DNA from 4 places in the Paenibacillus sp. BR2-3 genome. Region 1 is predicted to be linked to each of the others. Evidence: riboswitches for the same ligand, from Rfam matches in the RefSeq annotation. Region 1 holds a riboswitch; each other region holds the start of a gene.

Region 1 (4,304 bases):
CATACGTTTGCCATCGGCACGAACCATTATAGCTGTTCCTGATTGATTGATATTCAGCCCCAGACTTTTGTTCCTCGCCTTCAATTCGACCTTTCGGACAGCCTGTTCAATGAGTTCGGACAAATCGATCCATTCCGGCACAAGTGAGATTCTTCCCTCTTCCATCTTTGCCAGATCGAACAAATCATCTACTAAATGCTGAAGTCTTACTGCTTCCTGATAGATAATGTCCAGATACCTGTCCTTCTCTTCTTCAGTTTCATACAACTGCTCCTTAACCACCTTGGAGTATCCTTCCAGATAAGTTATGGGTGTCCGCAGCTCATGGGATATATTTGAAAAGAATTCCTGGCGGGTATCCCGGTAGCGCTGCAGATCCACCGCTAAATCATTGATTGCCTCCGCTAAAGTGCCTATTTCATCCTTACTTCTGATTTCCAATCGGGTTTCCAGCTCACCCTGGGCAATTTTACGGGTCGCACTTTGCATTTGCAATAGCGGACGGGATAGAATTTGAGCGATAATCCAGGTTATGCCCAGGGCCAGTAAAAATGCACCCATCCCCGAGAGGAGCAATAAGTTCCGCACGCCTGATAGCGATTGTTCCATTTGTTCCGTAGAGGACATGACGTATAAAGCCGAGTTAATTACTCCTCCGCTGGATATCGGTTGGCCCGACACCATATAACGATGTCCCGCAGTATCCTCATACTGTAGATTTATCTTCTCCCCGGAGAAAATCTTATCGATGTCGGAAGCCCTAATAAAGGATCGGTCCGCTGAATCATGTATTCCTGAATGCAGGATGACTTCCCCATTTTTTAAAATATTAAAAATACTGACACCCGAAAACTCGGCAAATGTCTTCATGGTTTGCTCGGATGTAGTATCATCGGCATTGGCCATAACCGCGAAGTGGGAGGTAATCTCCTCGTTTTCTCTCTGCATTTCTGCTGAGTAAAAATTAGTAAACATTCTGTCAATTGCAAAGCCGAGGAATAATAAAACGATCAGAAATACAGTGATGATCACAAGGCCAAGCTTAAAGCCGATCCGGTTATTTCTCATTCTTTATCTCCCGGAACATGAAATTTATAGCCTACTCCCCACACAGTTTGAATCGGATTATAACTCATGCCCGCCTTTTGCAATTTTTCACGCATATTTTTGATATGGGTGTCTACAACCCGAGTCTCGCCCTCGTAATCATACCCCCACAGCCTTTCCACCAGCTCCTCCCTGCTAAAGACACGCTGCCTGCTCTGGGCTAATGCAGCAAGTAGATCGAACTCCTTTTGGGTTAATTCGACCCCAACCTCTTGAACACGAACCTCCCGGGCATCCGGGAGTATGGTTAGCTGCGGAAATTCCATCACCCATACCTGAGGCTCAGAGATCTGATTAATCGTTGATCTCCGAAGTAAAGAGTATATTCTCGCGAGCAGCTCTTCCGTGTCAAAAGGCTTGGTCAAATAATCATCCGCACCCATCCCGAGCCCATGAACTTTATCCTTTGTTTCAGAACGTGCAGTGAGCATCAGAATGGGGACCGAATCTGTCTCTCTGACCACCTTGCATACTTGCCAGCCATCCATATCAGGCATCATCACATCAAGCAGGATAATATCAAAGGCATTCTTTTTGATCATGGATAATGCCTCGCGGCCCGTCGCGGCTTCCTTAACCATAAATCCTTCTTTCATTAAATAAATCCGCAGCAAGTTCCTCATATTCCATTCGTCATCGACAATTAACACCTGGAGCTTCGACAGGTTGCCCACCTTCTTCGTTATTTTAATTTTTCAGTTTTTCTTATAATAATGCGTTAAAATAATAAAGATGTAAACGTATTTACATCATTCCCATACCGGAACCTTGCGACTACTGCCGTACCATTTTTTTGTTTCATCAGTCAATAAGTAATTAAAGCAGAACCGAATGCACTAAAAAAGGACAAGTTCGTGAGTAATCACGAGCTTGTCCTTTTTTATTTCTCTATTTTTCCATTTGAAGATAACTCTTCTGATCCACCACACGACGAGCCGTAACATAACGATCTTGGTAATAAGACTCCGACAAACTACTTACTCTTACACCCTTGCTGGAAGAGTGCGCAAATTGATCATCACCTATGTAGATTCCTGCATGAGAAATCCCTTTACCGAAGGTATTAAAAAACACCAAATCACCTGGACGCAGATTTTCTTTGGCGACCGGCGTTCCGACCTTGGCTTGGGATTGGGAAGTACGCGGAAGGTCGTCTACATTAAACTTTTTCAGTACATACAAGATAAATCCTGAGCAATCGAACCCTGACGTGGTAGTTCCTCCGTAAAGGTAAGGTGTTCCTATTACTTGGTTTACTACACTATCAAGCTTGACCTCACTTGCGAATGTACTGGGTGCTGTAGACGTAAATAAAACAGCGGCTCCCAGTAGAGATATAATGACTTTCTTCAGAAACTTGTTCTCCCTTCAATGCCTACGGAGTTAGCTGAGGGTTCGGTTAAAGGTTCCCTATATTCTCTTGCTTACAAGAATAATTCACCCGAAGTGGTTCCCCCGTTTTCAAATCGAAATTCGGCAGTTGGTTAATATTTTGTAACTATTAATAATGTAATATAGTAAGTTGAACCTGTCAACTGTTAATAGGCAACTTATTTAATGTCCTTCTGTCGCGAATATATAAGGATTAATAGTAACAGAAGAAACAAAAGTGAAATCATTAATTTAAGCCTTCCATCGATTATAGATACATATCCATATCCAATTAGGGCCTCGATCGATAAAGAGGGAAGCTTGCCTATTACCGAAGCCAGCATATAATTTGAGAAACTTACTTCCGATAGCACACTAATCAGGGTAACCAAGGACGATGGAATAAACGGTGTTAACCGGGCCAAAAGCACCGCAATAAATTGGCGTTTAGGACTCATCGATTTAATCCTGGCCATCCACTCTATTTTTTTACTATAACGGATTCTATCATTAAGCTTTAGTGCACCAATCCGGTAGAGAATATAGGAAACCATTGCCCCTGATACCTCACCGGCCCAAGAGATCATAAAACCGGGAACCAGACCAAAGACCACAATATTTACGGTGGTTAAAGCAACTGAGGGAATTATCCCTATCACGCTAATGAGAATATTCAAGATAATGCTAATTATGATTGCCCAGGTTCCCCATGCACTTAACCATTGCGCAAGATAATCAGATTGTATCGCCAATATTTGCAAGGTCATCCCTTTCCCTTTAGGACCTGGAAATCAACTCCGAAGTCTTTTTTTATTAACGTTTTTTCCCTAAATGAAACCATTTCACCAGCAAAAATATAAATAAGACAAGTAGTGCGGTACACAATAAAAATGTTTTGACATACCCGCCAAAATAAAGAAGGGAATCGCTTCGGAAAGAGATTGCCGATATGGTCATGCACATTAACCCCATTCCCATAAAGAGAATAGCAATTAGCCATTCAATTTTTTTCATGTGCTTTCCTCCCCTGTTTCCGGCTGCAGGACAAAGTGGATTTCAAATCGGGTACCTGCCCCTATTGTACTGGAGACTTGTATATATCCATTATGTAACTCCACCAGCTTCTTCACAATAGACAATCCCAGTCCAGTACCTCCATATTGACGGGAACGGGACTTTTCTACTCTATAAAACCGTTCAAAAATAAACGGAAGTTCATCTGCAGGAATACCAATCCCGGTATCTTCTACAATCAAGGTTACTGAAACAGATTCAAACCTTAAATATACATCAATGCCTCCGCGCTCGGTATATCGAATAGCATTCTCCAGCAGATTTAATACAATCTGTTCCACTCGTTTCCCGTCTGCCTGAACCAATGAAGCTGTTCCGGATGGATGGAAATTCAGCTTTAGGCTTTTCTCCTTTGCTTTCAATTCAACCTTCATGACCGCCTGCTCAACCAGTTCAGACAAATCGATCCAATCGGGTACAAGAGAAATTCTCCCCTCTTCCATTTTAGCCAGATCAAATAAATCATCGACCAAATGCTGAAGCCGCACTGCTTCCTGATAGATAATGTCCAGGTAACGATCCTTCTCTTCTTCGGTCTCATATAACTGATCCTTAACTACCTTGGAATAACCCTCCAGGTAAGTGATGGGTGTGCGGAGTTCATGAGATATATTCGCGAAAAATTCTTGACGGGTATCCCGGTAACGCTGCAAATCAATCGCTAAATTATTAATGGCTTCAGCTAAAGTGCCAATTTCGTCCTTGCTTTTGATTTCCAGCCTGGTCTCCAGTTCACCATGGGCAATTTTACG
Region 2 (4,304 bases), 750 kb from region 1:
CTTCCAGCTGCAGCGGTTTCGGTTATGCTTGGGGCAGGTGGTTTTATCGTACTTCTGGTGTGCGGATTGACCGGTCTTCTAAGCCCCGGACTACCCGCTCTCCTTGTGAGGCAGGTTTCACCACTCCCTTCTACATTCTTCAAAATGTGGGGCGTGGCAGCCCAATACCACCTTTGGCACAGCAAAGCCTCCTTGAAATAAAGCAGGTCATTAGTCATAGCTAAAGAGTCCCCGTTCCCGAAACTAGGAACTGAGACTCTTTTTTCGTTACAAATCCTAATAATATTTGCAAAACGGAAAAGGCTTTGATACAATGATGCCTGTGATGATAGTAACAAGTTTGTAATCTTTTAAATAATTTCGTAATTTTTGAATGCGAATTGAACTTTCTGTAACTGTTGTTATGTCGCTTGTTCGGTGCACAACACGCCAAATTCCAGGCACCGGGAAGCGGGGGAACCATATTTTGGGTGAATTGATCTCGTAAGAGAGGGATCATAGGGGGCCTTCCACCGAACCCTTAAGCTAACCTCGCAGGCATTAGGAGGAATTACATCTTTTGAAAAGTCACACCTTCAAGAAAAAGTGCACGGTAGCCGCGTTAGGGCTTGTGATGGCATTCACTTTGGGAAGCGGGAGCGCTTTCGCTAACTCCAAAATGGACACCGTTATTGCAAAAACATTGGGAACTTCGTACAAATTCGGGGGCACGAGCACCGCTGGCTTTGACTGTTCCGGGTTTACTAAATACGTGTTCACCAAAATGGGCCTAACTTTGCCACGTACCTCCCAAGCCCAATACAAAGCAGGAACCTCCGTATCGCGCAGTAATTTGCGTTCCGGTGACCTCTTGTTCTTTAACACATTTGGCAGCGGTATATCTCATGTCGGCATTTATGTTGGCAACGGAAAATTTGCACAATCTTCTTCCTCGCGTGGTGTAAACATCAGTTCGCTGAGCCAGTCCTACTGGGCCAATAGCTACATTGGCGCTAAAAGAGTAATGAGCACAACAGCGTACAAAGCTGTTGCCTATGATTGATTCTCCCCTCACAACTTACTCCTAAAACTCGATATTGCCCGGAGCCTGATTATTGCCGTAATCATTTCCGGGTTTTTCCTTTTTATTCCCTTATTCTACCTTATACACCTTTTGGTCTGCGCTGAAACACCTTTTGGATAAATAATGAAAAATATTTCAATAAACTTACTTTTTAGCTCTATTTCAGGATTTCAAGCGGTTCCAGGCCCTTAAATACCCAATATTTTCACATTAGATATGTTATAGCTGATTGCCAATTTCAGCTCCGTTTGTTACAATGGTCGCAGTAAGTTTATAGTAACATTTTTGTAATTATTGTCTGTCTTTTACGAACGTTTTGTCATGTATTTCTTGCTAAGATAATCCGAATAACAATATGTGCCGAGTTTCCTTAATCAAACAAGGAAAACGGGGGAACCACTTTGGGTGAATTGACCTCCTATATCAAGAGGGGTCATAGGGGACCTTCAACCGAACCCTTAAGCTAACCTCGTAGGCATTTGGAAGGGGTTCACACTTTTGAAAAAGAAGTTAGCAGCCGCAGCACTCAGTTTTTCTATTATTTTTACCGCAATCGGAGCGGGAAGCGCTTTCGCTGAATCCAAGATGGACCAAGTCATCGATAAAACTATCGGATCCAAGTATGTTGCCGGCGGTGTCTCGACTAGCGGCTTTGATTGCTCAGGATTTACCCTGTACGTGTTCGACAAGATCGGGATTGATTTGCCGCATCAATCCGGTTCCCAATACCAAATGGGCACTGCAGTTTCACAAAGTGAACTGAGAGCCGGAGATCTCGTATTCTTCAACACAAACGGAAAAGGCGTTTCCCATGTCGGCATTTATGTCGGCGACGGTAAATTTGCACATGCTTCATCCTCACGTGGTGTAACCATCAGCACGCTGAGCGAAAGCTACTACGTCAACCGCTACGTTGGCGCTAAACGAATCATGAGCAAAACTGCTTATCAGACTGTTGCTACGGATTCCCAAGACAATGACGATGTGCAGTAAGTAATTTCAAATAGGCTCTCTTCCATGATTTTTGCCGAAATCCTGGAGGGGGCTTATTTTTTTGTGTTTACTTATTCTTACCCTTCTCACGGTCTGCAAAACACTTAACCTAAAGTTTTTGAGTCGATTATGGCTCTTTTTGTATATAATTAGGTATAGATTACTTCCCCCGAAAGGAGGTCTCTGACCTTATGATCAGTTCCCCAGTAACCTTCCATGTGGTTCCGATGGAAATTAAACACGCTGAAGACATATGCCAGTGGAATTATGAACCCCCTTATCATATTTACGGATGGCAGCCCTGGGAGCAAATGCAGGCTCTTGGCATTGAGTTCGGCGACCCGGAACTGCGCAGTCAGCAATACGTATCCGTTGTAAATGACCAGGAGATCCTGTGCGGCTTTGCCCAGCTTTTCCCTATGGAAGGTGTTGTTAGGCTAGGCATCGGCATGAGTCCCGATTTATGCGGGCAAGGATTGGGAAAATTGTTTGTGGATGCTATCGTTAAGGTCGCACTTGAACGGTATCCTGAACGCGAGATAGACCTGGAGGTACTCACCTGGAACCAGAGGGCTATTCGAACCTACCGCAAATGCGGCTTTACCATTACGGATACGTATGAGCGTCGAACCCCAACCGGCGAGAAACCTTTTTATTGCATGGTCTATGATAAATAATACCTCCATTTCGTTTTTTTGAAGTTATGGCAATATATTCGTTCATTTTTTTGCCACAAGTGCTATGATATCGCTTCACCTTCCGTTATAATGTAGGGAGTAGCTTACATAGAAGGGACGAATGGGGATGCAAAAATGGATCATGAGCGGTTTGTTTTTTGCCGCCTGCGCCTTTGCTGTAATACTGATGTTCACTCTTCCGGGCAAAGAACAGGTTGCGGAGCAGAACAATCCGACCTTGCCCGTAGTTCAGTTGGACACAGCAAAGGCAGAGGCGACAGTGAAGGCTAACTGTATCACCTGCCATGGCGATCAGCTACAGGGCGGAATCGGACCGAGCCTGCAGAATGAAGGCAGCGGGAATGATGCCGAGGGAATCTTCAGCATTGTAACCAAAGGCCGGGGCCAAATGCCTTCCTTCAAGGATAAGCTGGCACCGGAAGAGATTGCGAACGTTGCGATGTGGCTATCCGAGAAGAAGTAGATTTTCAAATCAAATACGCCTGTACGGAGGATACTTCCCTGCCGAACAGGCGTATTTAATATTGCAGCAAACTTAAGAGGCTGCTGTAATTAACGGGCCTTCTCGAAGGCTTCGTTAAATTCATGGGCTTCCCGGACATCAAGAGCAGTGATGCCACCCTCTTCACGGGTTATGAGCCGCAGCGTTACAGCTTTATAGTCAATCACAATATGAGGATGATGATCAAAAGCCTCCGAGATGGCAGCAACTTCGTCCACAAATGCAATTCCCTTCATGAACTCGTTGAACATGTACTTACGCACCAGTGTGTCTTTATCCAGCTTCCAGCCTTCCAGCTTGACTACCTGTTCCTGCAGCTCTTGTTCATTAAATAACACTTCAATTTCCTCCCCTACTAAAGGCAAGCAGTAAGATTCATGTTTCCCGCTGCATTCCCTTTACTTTAAACAAAACATCCCTTAGCTTATAAGTCCAAGGGATGATCAAGTCGATTTTCAGTTAAATGTATTCTTGTATCCAGGCTAATATAACCTTAACTCAACCAATTTTACCACGGTCTGCGGCCTCCGGGCAACTCACACCGATTTCACCCCTAATTAAACAAGATCAACAGAGGCCAGGTCCTCTTCCCCGACAAGGATGTTAATGCGGTGTGTCTCTTTATCATAAATCACAACTCCGCCTCCCACCTGTATAACCGGTTCATCGCCAAGTGCAAAGAACAGATCCTCAGCCAATGCTTCCCAAACCTCATGCTTTGATTCCTGCGGGAGTTCCCACCATTCGTCCGGCTCCATTTCAAAAAATAAATAACCGTCTGAAATCCGTCCTACCGCTTCCGTTAATTCATTTAAAATATCAGCATAATCCCTACCGTGCTTCACACCCACGACTATCACTCCGTTTTCTTCACAGATGGATAATAAATTACCTTATCCATTATAACCGAAAAAATGACTTCACAAAAAAGGGAATCCTGTCGATAAATAAGATTATACGTTAATCGGTATGGTGCAAGTGTCCCGCCGCCGTTTCAAGGATGATAACGCGGCCTAATCGGATCACTTCTTAAAACTCATGGACGAGG
Region 3 (4,304 bases), 680 kb from region 1:
AACGTGCCTTGAGGTTATTGGCAATCGTCTTGCGGCGCTGGACGAAAGATGCCTGCACCACCTCAAAGAAGTGCTTCTCATCGGCAACCTCCACTGGAGGGTGTTCCCTAACCTTGAGGCGGATTACTGCCGATTCTACATTAGGCTGAGGAATAAAAACCGTCTTCGGCACCTTACAGACCAGCTCCGGCTCACTGTAGTATTGCACAGCGATGCTTAGACTTCCGTATTCCTTCCCGCCCGGTGATGCCGCCATCCGTTCAGCGACCTCCTTCTGAATCATCACGACAATGTTCGCGAGGGGCAGCTTCTCCTCCAGCAGTTTCATAAGAATAGGTGTCGTCACATAATAAGGGAGGTTAGCCACTACACTAACTCTGTCCACGGCTGCAAAATCCTTAGCGAACAGCTCCTGCAAGTCCACCTTTAACACGTCATCATTGCGTACCTTAACATGGGGATAGGGTGACAACACATCCCGCAATATCGGGATCAGGCGCCGGTCGATCTCCACAGCGGTAACTGCTCCGGCAGTCTGGGCCAGACGCTCGGTCAGAGCTCCAATTCCCGGGCCAATTTCCAGTGCTCCTGCACGGCTGTCCAATCCTGCGGCGTCTACTATTTTGTCCAGAATATTTTGATCAATCAAGAAATTTTGACCCAGACTCTTTTTGAATGAAAAATTGTAGCGCTGGATGATTTCCTTCGTTCTTTTCGGGGATGATATGTCCTCTCTGCCGTTCATGAAGTGAGGCCTCCTTGTTCTATTTGGTCGAGAGCCTGGGCAAATTCCTCCCGCGTAATGCCAAACATCGCCAGCCGTTTATACAGCTGTTTGCCGTTGCAATATCCGATTCCAAGCAAATTTCCCAAAGCCATTCTTCTTTCGGCAGCCTCGGCGTGAACCAGCATTCCTGCGGCCATAAGATCATCAATCCCTATAATAGGCTGAGATCCTTCAAAAGCGGTGTGGACATGTGCCAGCGCGTGGCGGATCGCCTCCGGCGAAGCGTTCTCTACACCGATATCTCCTTTGCGGGTAGCATCCTTTTCGGGAATAAAAGCATGCTTGCAGCCCGGTACTTTAGCAGAGACGATTTTTCGTATCCGCTCTCCCGCATGATCCGGGTCCGTCAGAATAATGACGCCCCGCCGTTCCATAGCCAGCGCAATTTGAGATATCACGCTTTTATTCACTGCTGAGCCGCCCGTCTCAATGGTATCCGCCTCTACTGCCCGTTTGACAGCGGCTGTATCGCTTTTCCCTTCAACGACTATCATTTCCTTAATCATAAGTATTCTTCCCTTCAGCATAGCTCAGTACAACGCAAAAAGAAGAGGATTCGCCCCTCTTCTTTTTGGCTAAAGAATGTATAAGTGATGAGCGATAGCTCTGCGATAATCTTGACGTTCCTATTCTGCTCTCATCACTATAGCTTATTGAACGTTAATTTGCAAAAAATCCAATTAGTTTAATTCCGGCTTCACGGGTCCAATCACATACACGGTACGCGATTTGCGGCCAAAATTACGGGCATTGCTTAGGGAATCATAATAGACGTCGATTTTGTTGCCATTGATGGCACCACCGGTATCTTCAGCGCGGCGGAAGCCCAATCCCTCGATATATACCCACCATCCCATAGGAATAACATCCGGGTCAACAGCAATTGTCCGGCCTTCCGTTACGCGCGTTCCGGAGGCGGTACGGGTACCAATGCCTGGCTCTTCCGAAGAATAAGCGGTCATCGAAACATTTTTAATTATTTTTTTATAGTTGAAGTCTACGCCTGCTTTGCTTGCGACGTTATTGCTATTTGCATTCGTTTGGACTGATTTGGAGGATTTCTTGGAAATTTGTACAGCAACAACGGGCTTAGGAATCGGTTTGGTACCCACGGCAATAATTTTATCTTTGGTTACAGTCTGTACTTCCTTGCCAACTAAACGCATAGAGGCAAGTTTTCCGTCTTGGTAGACCTTCTCGATACGATGGATCATTACACCTGGCGTGCCGGCCTGCGTTATTTTTACTGTACCCTTAGTAAGGGTGGGGTCCGATGTCTTGATGATCCGGAAAGGCAAACTTTCCGTCCGCTCTACGGTTTGCTTGTTGATGCGGATAATCTTGATCTCCATATTAGCGGCTACTGTGGTGTCTAACGAAGGGAAAATCTTATCATCGCCCTTTAGGTCAATGCCTATCTTGTTCATGGCCTGACCAATGGTGCTTTCGGTGGTATACAGTGTCTTGGTTTCTCCGTCCGCAGTAAGACTAAACTGCTTAGCACGGTTAATGACGATACGGTCGCCGTCCTGCAGTTCATCACTAAGACCTAGAGATAATTCATCTTGCGGCTGCAGCGGAATTTGTTCCTTCGCCAGCACATCACTTAGAAGCGATTCGCGGGTTTCCAGCGCCTGGACTTGCCCGTCTATTACTAAAACAATTTGTTTGCTGCTCTGACCATGTACGTACAGCAGAATTAATAGCGCGATAGCGATTGAAATCACGCCTGCAAGTGAAAGTACGCGCAAATTCACTTGTTCCCACCGTAATGCGTAAGACCTGCTGGATGATTGTGAATCATGGGATACTTCTGGTTGGAATACGCCCATTCTCTCCATCCTCCTTACATAGCCCCGTCGTCTACTTGCATAACAAGCTGACTGAATCTGTTCTGACGAGAACTATTTGAGATTGTCACAGGACACGCCTATAATTCCTTTTGCGTCTCCTGCTCATGGATCGCCTGCCCGGCATAGCTTCTCCCACACCCGTTATATAACAGTATGTCGGAAACATTCACTTTATTCAAAACAAAAGAAGCCTAAAAAAGAGTTCGATGAGGACTCTTTCGTGGCTTCTCAGGATGTCAGAATACGCGAGAATGTTTATGCACGAGGTTTCCTCTCTTACTTGCGCTTACGGGGTTAGCTGTCGGGTTCGGGCGAAAGAGAGACGCCCTATCTCAGGTCACCCGCTCATGGCGGTTGCCCTTAAATTCACCCCAAAGACCACGTGAAGAAATCGAATAAAGTCTGCGGCACTTCTCTTATGTACTCTATGTACGGTGATACTCTGCGGCAGGACAATATTGGTTCCCCCGTTCTCCATACGGAGACTCAGCGAGACGATTCATGAATCAATGGCTGTTTACAAATATCAACAGCTCACTGCACTGAAAAGATGATATCGTGTTTTGATGCATGTTGTAAAGTCCATTTCAAGCACGTTTACGTAAAAAAATGATTAAATTATTGTAATAATCGACCGTTTTTACATTAAAAAAGTTTAATATATCGCCTATACTCTATTTTTCGTCTACTTTGCTCCCGTTTTCAGACAATCCCAAATCGTTCCAGTGCGTTCGCATACGTAATTTCAGCCATTTTCTCCCAAGTTATCCCTTTAATTTCCGCCGCGGCCTCTGCTACAAGCTTCACATGTGCACTCTCATTCCGCTTGCCCCGGAAAGGGTGAGGGGTTAAATAAGGAGAGTCTGTTTCGATCAGCAGACGATCCATTGGGGTCTGGGCAAGCACCTCTTTCGGGACTCTGGCATTCTTGAAGGTTATGGGTCCGCCGAAGGACAGATGGAAGCCCAAATCCAAACACATTTTGGCAGTTTCCCAGCTGCCCGAGAAAGAATGCATAACGCCTCCGATTTCATTTGCTTTCTCTTCACGCAAAATCCGGACTACATCCTCATGCGCATCACGATTATGGATAGCAATAGGCATTCCAAGTTCACGGGCCATTCCGATCTGCTGGCGGAACACGCGCTGTTGTACATCCTTTGGTGAAGTATCCCAGTGATAGTCGAGGCCAATTTCTCCAATGGCTACCACTTTCTCATGGCTGCACAGCGAAGCAATCCAATCCAGATCGCTTTCTGTCATGTTAATGGCATCTACCGGATGCCAGCCTACAGCTGCATAAATATAATCATATGATTCGGCCAGCTTCATCGTGGTTGGAATCGTCTCCCGGTTAAATCCGATGTTGATCATCTTGCTTACTCCGGCTTCTACTGCTCGTGCTATGATCTCCTCACGGTCTTCGTCAAATTCCGGGGCATCCAGGTGAGTATGAGTGTCAAAAAGTAACATATTTTGTTCCCCTTCCTGCCTTGTTTTTCTATGAACAATTCTTATAAATTTTGTGTTATTTTCCGAATAACTCTGCGATCGATGAAGGCAGCTGCGGGAGAACTTTCTCCAGCTTGTCCTGCGGAAAATAAAGATGATATCTTCCACGGTGAATCCCGCTGATCGAGCGGACGATATCCGATACTTCCGAT
Region 4 (4,304 bases), 1.5 Mb from region 1:
AGGACTAAAAGCGGTAAAGTGTTAGTCTGCAGCTCGTCCGTGTTTCCGCTCCAATCCGATCATCAGAATTATGTATATATAGTGTCCAAGGATGTTACAGAACGGGTGCAGTTCCAGCAAGAGCTGATTATTGCAAAAGAAGCGGCGGAAGGCGCCGCCAGGATGAAAAGTGAATTTTTGGCTACCATGAGCCATGAAATCCGTACCCCGCTTAACGGGATTCTAGGCATTAATGAGCTGCTGGCGGATGAATTGAATGATCCGGAGCTGCTGGAGCTGTTGAAACTGCAGGCTAAGAGCAGTCAGGCGCTGCTCAAGGTCATTGACGATGTTTTGGAGTTATCGAGAATGGAAGCCGATGCCGTACAGCTGCAAACGGCCCCTTTTCGGCTGTCTTTGCTGCTGCAAGAATGCATGGACCTGTTCGAGGTTATTATACGTAATAAAAATTTGCGTTTGGAGTTGTCTGTGAGCGATGCTATCCCGGATCTGCTGATTGGTGATGCAGCACGTATCCGGCAGATATTGGTGAACTTAATCGGCAATGCAGTGAAGTTTACTCCTTCCGGCAAAGTGAGTCTAATCCTTGAATCCTGCTGTACTGAAGGAGAAACCATAAGTCTGCAGTTTAAGGTGAGTGATACCGGGATAGGAGTGGATCCAGACAAGCTCGGTTTATTGTTCCAGCCGTTTACCCAGCTCGACGCTGCCCATAACCGTAAATTTTCCGGCATGGGGCTGGGGCTGTCGATCTGCAAGAAGCTGGTTGATCTGATGAATGGCGAGATATGGGCGGCAGCGGCAAAGGGAGGCGGGGCAGAGTTTGCGTTCCGGATCCCTTTACAGGCCCCAAAGTCGGCACATCCGGCCCCGATCAATAAAGCGGAGAATAAGGTAAGCATTGGAAGACTCAAGTAATCCTTTTGCCAAGGAGAGTTCTTTAATTATATAATTTTTAATTATTACACTACATTTACTATGCCCAGTCGCTACCGGACAGAAAGGAACGCCCCTTGAGCAAAACTAAAAAAAACAGCACAGCGTTTCCGACAATGAGTAAACAGGAGAAGCGACGAGCAGAGCAGGAACGACAGAAGAAAAAGAGCAGGGTGCTTCTTATTGTTACTGTAGCTTTAGTAGTTATTGTTTTTGCGGCATTATTTATTTTAGCTTCTAAAGACAGCGGGTCAAGCGGCAGCTCCAACAGAAAAGTAGAATTTACTTACAGCGATTTCCCAAGGTTAGGTAAAGAGGACGCTCCGGTCAAAATTGTAGAATTCGGGGATTTCAAATGTCCTGCATGCGCGCAGTTCACTGGAGTGATCAAGCCGCAAATCGTTCAGAACTATGTTGATCAGGGCATAGCAGCTTTTTATTTCGTGAATATGACCTTTATTGGTCCGGATTCCGAGACGGCTTCGCTTGCGGCTTTATCTGTGTACCACCAGAATAATGATGAATTTTGGAAGTTCTATGACGCACTCTATGCCAACCAAGGAAATGAAGAGGAAGAGTGGGCAACGGAGGATTTTCTCGTAAACTTGGCAGAGCAGGAGAAACTGTCCATAGATTATGACCTCTTGCGCAAGGATATCCAAAATCAGACGTATGCGGATGAATTGAAGCGCGACAATACTCTGGCTAATGATAATAACGTTTCACAAACGCCTACTGTGTTTGTTAACGGATTGAAGATCAATGAACCTTTTAATTTTGAAGCGATCTCCCAAGAAATAGATACAGCTGCCAAAGCAGCAGAAAGCCAATGAGCAGGTTCTCATCCTTTTGCCGCCGCCACTGTCTGTATCTGGCATGGATTGTTTCAGTGATCGCCGTTGCCGGAAGCCTGTATTTAAGTGAGGTGCTCAAGTACGAGCCTTGCAAGCTGTGCTGGTTCCAGCGCATTTTTATGTATCCGCAGTTGATTCTGCTAGGAATCGCCACATATCGAAATGACAAAAGCATTATCCCTTATGTGCTGCCGCTCAGCCTGATTGGCGGGAGTATCTCCGTGTATCACTATGCGGAACAGAAGATCCCTGCTCTAAGTAAGGTGCTGCCCTGTACGATTGGCGTTCCCTGCAACAAGGATTACCTGAATTATTTTGGCTTTATTACCATCCCGCTGCTGGCACTGACCGCGTTTACTCTGATATCCATTTTGCTGTGGACCGGACGTGACCGCGGGGAGGAAAAGAATGAGGAAGAACTTGAACATGACGGGCATTCATAATTTGTTCTGAAACTGTTACGAAATTCAGGCAAAACGTTATAAAAACACGGGGCAAAGGGATAATTGAAGAGAATGAAAGAAAGGAACCTGCCCGATCATCAATTTGCGGGAATTGGTCTTTTTTTCATTCTTTTTTCATTTTTTTCAACGCTTTACTGTAATCGCTATGTAGACTAATATTAGACCTTGTGAGAAGTTGAATATGCGCTGAATTTTCCGTAGGAAAAACGGGGGAACCAAACTTGACCCTAAGGGTCAAAAGGGGTGAATCGGCACCGGGATCATACCGGGTCCGTAGGGCTTCCACAGTCCGAATCCGCCAGCTAACCTCGTAAGCAAAAGTGGGATAATGACCATGCCATAAGCATGCGGATCATGTCCGTATGCTTATTTTTGTGCCTGCATTTTTGAAAATCCACTATTGAAAACGGCGCGCGGAATTTCCGTTTCAACTCACCAAAGAGAGGAACTGTTCTAATAATGGTTAGCAAAGTAAAAAGACTTTTGATCGGACGTCCCATGAAGTCGAACGAACTCGATCATGAAAAGTTATCCAAGGTGAAAGCACTCGCGGTTCTGTCTTCAGACGCGCTTTCGTCTGTGGCCTACGGAACGGAACAAATTCTGATCGTGCTGGTGGCTGCCGGCTTCACGGCCATTTGGTACTCTTTGCCGATTGCAATCGCTGTATTGGGTTTGCTGGCCATTCTTATTTTATCTTATCGCCAGACGATCTATGCTTATCCGCAAGGTGGAGGAGCTTATATCGTAGCAAAGAAGAATCTGGGTATTCCCACAGGTTTGCTGGCTGGTGGTTCCTTGCTGGTGGATTACATCCTGACCGTAGCAGTTAGTGCTTCGGCTGGAACGGATGCGATAACGTCTGCTTTTCCAAGTCTTCATAATTATACAGTGCTGATTGCAATCACAGTAATTATTATTTTAACTATACTTAATCTTCGCGGTGTTACAGAGTCGGCCTCATTCATTGCGATACCGGTATATCTGTTTGTCGTATCCATCTTTGTCCTCATCATCGCCGGAGTTATCAAATATGCTACGGGCGGTGTGCATGCCAATATCCCTGAATTCGGCGCTGTAGTATCTAACGTCAGTTTGTTTCTTTTACTTAAGGCGTTTAGTTCCGGTTGCTCGGCACTGACAGGTGTAGAAGCTGTGTCAAACGCCATTCCCAATTTCAAAGCTCCAGCGGAGAGAAATGCCGCAAAGACCCTGGTATTAATGGGGGTGATCCTCGGGAGTATGTTTACCGGAATTACGCTCCTCGCTTACTGGTACGGGATTATGCCTGATGAAAAAGCAACGGTCATCTCTCAGATTGCTGAATCTACTTTTGGGCGCGGAGGTCTGTATTACTTCATTCAAGGGATTACGGCGGTCATCTTGTTCCTGGCTGCGAATACGGCCTACTCTGCATTCCCGCTGCTCGCTTGCATGCTGGCCAAAGACAAATATATGCCGCATGCATTTATGGTCCGCGGCGACCGCCTAGGATTTTCTAACGGGATTATTTTTCTCGGCGTGATGTCGGCATTGCTTGTAGCTGCTTTTCACGGGAATACAGAGGGTCTGATTCCGCTCTACGCAGTCGGCGTATTTATTCCATTCACGCTGTCACAGCTTGGGATGATGGTCCGCTGGTACCGATTGAGACCGAAAGGCTGGCAAAGCAAGTTTGCTGTAAATACAGTGGGGATGCTGACCACCCTGACCATTACCCTGATTTTTGTTATCACCAAGTTCTCCAGTGTATGGATGGCGTTCATTTTCCTGCCGCTTGTAATGTTCGTATTCTTCCGTATTTATCAACATTATATGAACACTGCGGATCAGCTTCGTATCCAGATGGATATTGAGAAGCCGGTGATCAAAGGCAGTACGGTTGTCGTTCCGGTGTCCGGTGTGACGCGTGCCGTTCTCCATTCTTTAAGCTACGCGAAATCACTTACTGACAATGTAGTTGCCGTCTATGTCGGTTTTGATGAAGAGGAAATTCAGAAAATGGAGCACAAATGGGAAGAATGGAATCCCGGCGTTCGTCTGATTGTGC

Evidence for each region. Region 1 has a riboswitch for cyclic di-AMP ahead of PaeBR_RS20970 (C40 family peptidase). Riboswitches for the same ligand answer to the same signal wherever they lie in the genome.
Region 2: linked by a shared signal. The riboswitch ahead of PaeBR_RS00485 (C40 family peptidase) and the one ahead of PaeBR_RS20970 (C40 family peptidase) in region 1 are both predicted to bind cyclic di-AMP.
Region 3: linked by a shared signal. The riboswitch ahead of PaeBR_RS00140 (ubiquitin-like domain-containing protein) and the one ahead of PaeBR_RS20970 (C40 family peptidase) in region 1 are both predicted to bind cyclic di-AMP.
Region 4: linked by a shared signal. The riboswitch ahead of PaeBR_RS13465 (APC family permease) and the one ahead of PaeBR_RS20970 (C40 family peptidase) in region 1 are both predicted to bind cyclic di-AMP.

What each region holds. Positions count from the first base shown of each region.
Region 1 is NZ_CP126311.1:4,353,245-4,357,548, forward strand. It holds gene PaeBR_RS20960 (sensor histidine kinase) at 1-1,068, opposite strand, end outside; gene PaeBR_RS20965 (response regulator transcription factor) at 1,065-1,772, opposite strand; gene PaeBR_RS20970 (C40 family peptidase) at 1,996-2,460, opposite strand; cyclic di-AMP (ydaO/yuaA leader) riboswitch at 2,465-2,596, opposite strand; gene PaeBR_RS20975 (TVP38/TMEM64 family protein) at 2,658-3,245, opposite strand; gene PaeBR_RS20980 (hypothetical protein) at 3,292-3,492, opposite strand; gene PaeBR_RS20985 (sensor histidine kinase) at 3,489-4,304, opposite strand, start outside.
Region 2 is NZ_CP126311.1:97,618-101,921, reverse strand. It holds gene PaeBR_RS00495 (hypothetical protein) at 1-201, shown strand, start outside; cyclic di-AMP (ydaO/yuaA leader) riboswitch at 418-555, shown strand; gene PaeBR_RS00490 (C40 family peptidase) at 614-1,042, shown strand; cyclic di-AMP (ydaO/yuaA leader) riboswitch at 1,412-1,556, shown strand; gene PaeBR_RS00485 (C40 family peptidase) at 1,562-2,056, shown strand; gene PaeBR_RS00480 (GNAT family N-acetyltransferase) at 2,248-2,733, shown strand; gene PaeBR_RS00475 (c-type cytochrome) at 2,861-3,217, shown strand; gene PaeBR_RS00470 (4a-hydroxytetrahydrobiopterin dehydratase) at 3,307-3,594, opposite strand; gene PaeBR_RS00465 (hypothetical protein) at 3,814-4,107, opposite strand.
Region 3 is NZ_CP126311.1:28,306-32,609, reverse strand. It holds gene rsmA (16S rRNA (adenine(1518)-N(6)/adenine(1519)-N(6))-dimethyltransferase RsmA) at 1-745, opposite strand, end outside; gene rnmV (ribonuclease M5) at 742-1,293, opposite strand; gene PaeBR_RS00140 (ubiquitin-like domain-containing protein) at 1,468-2,619, opposite strand; cyclic di-AMP (ydaO/yuaA leader) riboswitch at 2,909-3,142, opposite strand; gene PaeBR_RS00135 (TatD family hydrolase) at 3,343-4,113, opposite strand; gene PaeBR_RS00130 (HD domain-containing protein) at 4,169-4,304, opposite strand, start outside.
Region 4 is NZ_CP126311.1:2,809,373-2,813,676, forward strand. It holds gene PaeBR_RS13450 (ATP-binding protein) at 1-918, shown strand, start outside; gene PaeBR_RS13455 (DsbA family protein) at 1,053-1,769, shown strand; gene PaeBR_RS13460 (disulfide oxidoreductase) at 1,766-2,233, shown strand; cyclic di-AMP (ydaO/yuaA leader) riboswitch at 2,429-2,586, shown strand; gene PaeBR_RS13465 (APC family permease) at 2,714-4,304, shown strand, end outside.